2 regions of the Burkholderia sp. EMB26 genome follow, and region 2 is predicted to be linked to the other one. Evidence: riboswitches for the same ligand, from Rfam matches in the RefSeq annotation. Region 2 holds a riboswitch; the other holds the start of a gene.
The links. Region 2 has a riboswitch for manganese ahead of KU887_RS27675 (sodium:calcium antiporter). Riboswitches for the same ligand answer to the same signal wherever they lie in the genome.
Positions count from the first base shown of each region.

Region 1: linked by a shared signal. The riboswitch ahead of KU887_RS05085 (TMEM165/GDT1 family protein) and the one ahead of KU887_RS27675 (sodium:calcium antiporter) in region 2 are both predicted to bind manganese.

Region 1 covers NZ_CP078070.1:1,072,434-1,074,820, reverse strand. The annotation lists gene guaD (guanine deaminase) at 1-744, shown strand, start outside; yybP-ykoY riboswitch at 871-1,011, shown strand; gene KU887_RS05085 (TMEM165/GDT1 family protein) at 1,090-1,662, shown strand; gene KU887_RS05080 (DUF4136 domain-containing protein) at 1,717-2,387, opposite strand, start outside.
Region 2 covers NZ_CP078071.1:2,445,262-2,447,648, forward strand. The annotation lists gene KU887_RS27670 (copper-binding protein) at 1-208, shown strand, start outside; gene KU887_RS27675 (sodium:calcium antiporter) at 304-1,314, opposite strand; yybP-ykoY riboswitch at 1,384-1,551, opposite strand; gene KU887_RS27680 (metal/formaldehyde-sensitive transcriptional repressor) at 1,669-1,944, shown strand; gene dmeF (CDF family Co(II)/Ni(II) efflux transporter DmeF) at 1,957-2,387, shown strand, end outside.

The sequences.
Region 1 (2,387 bases), on a different replicon from region 2:
CGCCAGATGTACGCGCTCACGCCGCGCTTCGCGCCGACGTCGACCGAGGCGCAGCTCGAGGCGTGCGGCGAACTCGCGCGCCGCCATCCGGACGTGTTCGTGCAGAGCCACGTCGCGGAAAACGTCGACGAGGTGAAATGGGTGGCCGAGCTGTTCCCCGGCCATCGCAGCTATCTCGACATCTACGACCGCTACGGGCTGCTGCGTCCGCGCGCGGTGTACGGTCACTGCATCCACCTCGACGACGAGGATCGCCGCCGGATGGCCGAGACGCGCACCGTCGTCGCGCACTGCCCGACGTCGAACTTCTTCCTCGGCAGCGGGCTGTTCGACTTCGACAAGGCCGGCGAACACGACGTGCCCGTCACGCTCGCGACCGACGTCGGCGGCGGCACGTCGTTCTCGATGCTGCAGACGATGAACGAGGCGCACAAGGTCGCGCGGCTGTCGGGCCACCACCTGACCGCCACGCGGATGTTCTGGCTCGCGACGGCCGGCGCCGCGCAGGCGCTCGACCTCGCCGACACGGTCGGCACGCTCAAGCCGCGCACCGAAGCCGACTTCGTCGTGCTCGATCCGCAGGCGACGCCGCTGCTCGCGCGCCGTACGAAGCGCGCGGAGTCGCTCGAGGAACTGCTGTTCGCGTTCGCGCTGCTCGGCGACGACCGCGCGGTATACCGCACCTACGCGGCCGGCGAACTCGTGCACGAACGCGGCGCCGCGCGCCGCCCGGCCGCCGCGTAACGACCCGCGGCCGGCACGTTCCGACACGCGCGGCAGCTTCGCCGCCGTGCATGTCGGCAATCGAAGCCGCTTCAGTGCGCCGCACGGCGGCCCGGCTGCTTTCCGGCGCGCAACGCGCCGTGCTAGAATGCGCCGCTCATTGGGGAGTAGCCGCTCCGCTCGATGTCCCGCGCCCCCGGCGTGCATCGTGACGGAGGCGTCCGTCAACAGACTTGGCCGTTCGGCCATGGCGGACGCAGCCACGTTGGCCTGGCGAGACCGATGGTTCACTGCGCGCCGCATCAGGGCCCGGCGCGCGGTGGATCGTCGCTCGCACGCACAACAACGGCCCGCGGAACCCCATTCGTGTCTCAAGCCTTCCTGATCTCCACCGGCGCCGTCGCCCTCGCTGAAATCGGCGACAAGACCCAACTGCTTTCCCTCGTGCTGGCCGCGCGCTATCGCAAGCCGGTGCCGATCATTCTCGGCGTGCTCGTCGCGACGCTCGTCAACCATGGTTTCGCCGGCGCGCTCGGCGAATGGCTGGGCGCGCTCGTCACGCCGTCGATCATGCGCTGGGCGCTCGCGTTCTCGTTCATCGCGATGGGGCTGTGGATTCTCGTACCGGACAAGCTCGACGAGGACGAAGCCAATGCGACCCGCTCGCGGCTCGGCGTGTTCGGCGCGACGCTCGTCGCGTTCTTCCTCGCGGAAATGGGCGACAAGACGCAGATCGCGACCGTCGCGCTGGCCGCGCGCTTCCAGGACTACATCGGTGTCGTGGCCGGCACGACGTTCGGGATGATGCTCGCGAACGTGCCGGCGATCCTGCTCGGCGACCGCTTCGCGCACCGTCTGCCGACGAAGCTCGTGCACGGGATCGCAGCCGTGCTGTTCGTCGTGCTCGGCGCGCTGGCGCTGCTGGGTATCGGGGTCTGACGGAAAGGAAAGTGGCTGGCGCGGCCGGGCGGCCGCGCCGGAGTGGATGCCGCTTTACTTCGCGACGGCCGCGCCCGAGGCGGGCGCCGCCGGCACCGCGCGCTCGTTGGCGGCCGGCGCCGCCGGCCCGCCGCGCTTGTCGACCGGCAGCCGAACCGAGCGGACCGCGCCGTTCGACAACGGGAAATCGGCGAGCGCGCTGCGCGCGAGGAACGGCATCGCGTACAGCAGCGTGCCGTTGTCGCCGGTCGTGCGCGCGGACACGTTGTAGACCTCCTTGCCGGTCGCGCGCTCGGTGATGCGGATACCGAGCATGTAGTCGAACACCTGGTACGTCTGCGCGACATAGCCGGCCGGCATCGGCCCCCAGGGCCCCCACGGGCCCCAGGGATTCCACGGCCCGCGCCGCCAGTACGGCCCGGGCGCGAACCACGGATCGTAGTAGACCGGCTGCGGCACCGTCACGAGATCGCTGCCGACCGCATAGGTCAGCCCGACGAGATAGCGGGCCTGCGACTGCGGCACCTGCCGGAACGCGTACGCGGACAGCTCGTTCGCGACGATCGGCTCGTAGGTCGACTGCTCGATGCTGTTCTTCTGCGCGTCCGTGCGCGTGAACGCATAGGTGCGCGTCGCGTCGCTGCCGCTCCAGTCGGAGAAGGCCGTGACCTGGGTGGTCACGTAGCTGGTGCAGCCGGTCAGCAGCGCGACGCACAGCGCCGCCG
Region 2 (2,387 bases):
CGAAGTGAAGAAGGTCGATGCCGCGAGCGGCAAGATCACGTTGAAGCACGGCGCGCTGCAGAACGTCGGGATGCCGCCGATGACGATGGCGTTCAAGGCGAAGGATGCGGCGATGCTCGCGCAAGCGCATGCGGGCGACCAGGTCAAGGTGCGGATCGAGAAGGTCGACGGCACGTTGACGATCGTCAAACTCGTCAAGGGTTCCTGATCGGCGGGATGCGGGCGTCGCAGCCGCCGCCCGCATCCGGCGCCGTGAAGCGCGCCGCGCCGACGTGTTGGTCGGCCGGCGCGCCCGACCGGCGTTTAGCGCGCCAGCGTCACCGCCAGATACCCCACATAACCCGCGCCGTTCGCGAGCAACGCCCAGATCGCGAGCCCGCGCGTGCGCGCATTGATGCGCAGCCAGGCCGCTGCCGCGAGCGTGATGATCACGCCGGTCAGCACTTCGGGGCGCGGCTCCCACGGCGTCAGCATGATGCCGATCGCCGGCAGCAGCGTGCCCTGGAACACCATCGCGCCGGTGATGTTGCCGAACGCGAGCGTGTCCTTCCGGCGGCGGATCCACAGCACGCTGTTGACCTTCTCCGGCAGTTCCGTCGCGATCGGCACGATGATCAGCGACAGCAGCAGCGCCGACACGCCGAGCACGTGCGACACGCCTTCCACGCCGTGAATGAAGCCCTTCGCCCCGCCCACCAGCAGCGCGACGCCGATCAGCAGTTGCAGCACGATCGTCGCCAGGTTGGTCGGCAGGCCGATGCGCGACAGGAACATCGCGTGCGGCGCCTCCGTGCCGTGCCCGGCATCGACGAGCCCGGTCGATGCACGGAACGTCACCACGACGTACATCACGTAGAGCCCGACCAGCATCGCGGCGAGCAGCGCGCGCATGGCCCAGTTGTGATGCGGAACGAACATCGCGACGGTCGCCAGCGAGAACGCGGCGAGGAACGTGTTCATGTCGCGCACGAAGCCGGTGCGTTCCGGCGTGATCGTGCCGCGCAGCCCGCGCGTGCGGATCACGGCGAGCGTCATCAGGAACGTGGTGAGCGTCGCGAGCATCAGCGGCGCGCCGAGAATCGCGCCGACGCCGATCTCCTCGTTCACGGCCTGGTTCGACGTGCCGCCGGCCAGCGCGAGCAGCGGCACCATCGTTTCGGGCAGCGCGGTGCCGACGGCCGCGAACAGCGAGCCGGTCACGCCTTCGGAAATCTTCAGGCGTTCGCCGAGATGTTCGAGCGCATTGGTGAAGACTTCGGCCGCGACGAGGATCACGACCAGCATGAACGCCAGTTCGACAAACATGAAGGTCATGCGGCACCTCCGCAGGCAGCGGTGGCGTGGGCAAGGCGAGCAGGGAGGAACATGGGGACTCCGTGGTCGGACGCTGACGAACCATGACACATCCGCCGACGTCCGACCAGGAACGACGCGATGTGCCGATGGTCTCGCCAAGCCGATCAGGCCGAACGCGCCACGGCCGCAGGCCGAGTGTGTTGACGCGTTCGCTTTCCGGGGGCGGAAAGCAGGCTACTCCCCAAAGACGGAGAGCAGTCTAGCCGAGCGGTTTTCTTTCGACAAGCCTTCGTCTCGAAAAAAATATACCCCTCCACCCTATAGGGGCAGCCTTCCGGAGATATACTCCCCTACCCTATACAGGAGCCATCGATGAGTCATACCGTCCGCGAGAAACAGAAGCTGCTGAACCGCGTGCGCCGTATCAAGGGACAGGTGGAAGCGATCGAGCGGGCGCTGGAAGAAGAGCGCGGCTGCAACGACGTGCTGCAACTGATCACGAGCTGCCGCGGCGCGATGAACGGCCTGCTGGCCGTCGTGCTGGAAGACCACATCCGGTCGCATCTCGTCGATGCGGACACGCCCGATGCGCACGAGGGCAGCGCGACCGAGCAGCTGATCGAGGTCGTGCACAGCTATTTCAAGTAACCGGATGCAAACATGAACGAATTCGACGGCGCGGCGGCGGGCGGCGCGCACAGCCACGCATTTCTGGGCGCCGCACACGCGCGCAACGAGCGGAAGACGTGGATGGTCATCGGCCTGTGTACGGCGATGATGATCGCCGAGATCGTCGGCGGCACGCTGTTCGGCTCGCTCGCGCTGGTCGCCGACGGGCTGCACATGTCGACGCACGCGGGCGCGATGCTGATCGCCGCGCTGGCCTATACCTATGCGCGCCGGCATGCCGACGATCCGCGTTTCGTGTTCGGCACCGGCAAGCTCGGCGACCTCGCCGGTTTCACGAGCGCGATCGTGCTGGCGATGATCGCGGTGCTGATCGGCTATGAGGCGATCGCGCGCCTGCTGGCGCCGGTGCCGATTCACTTCGGCGAAGCGATTCCGATTGCGGTGCTGGGGCTTGCCGTGAA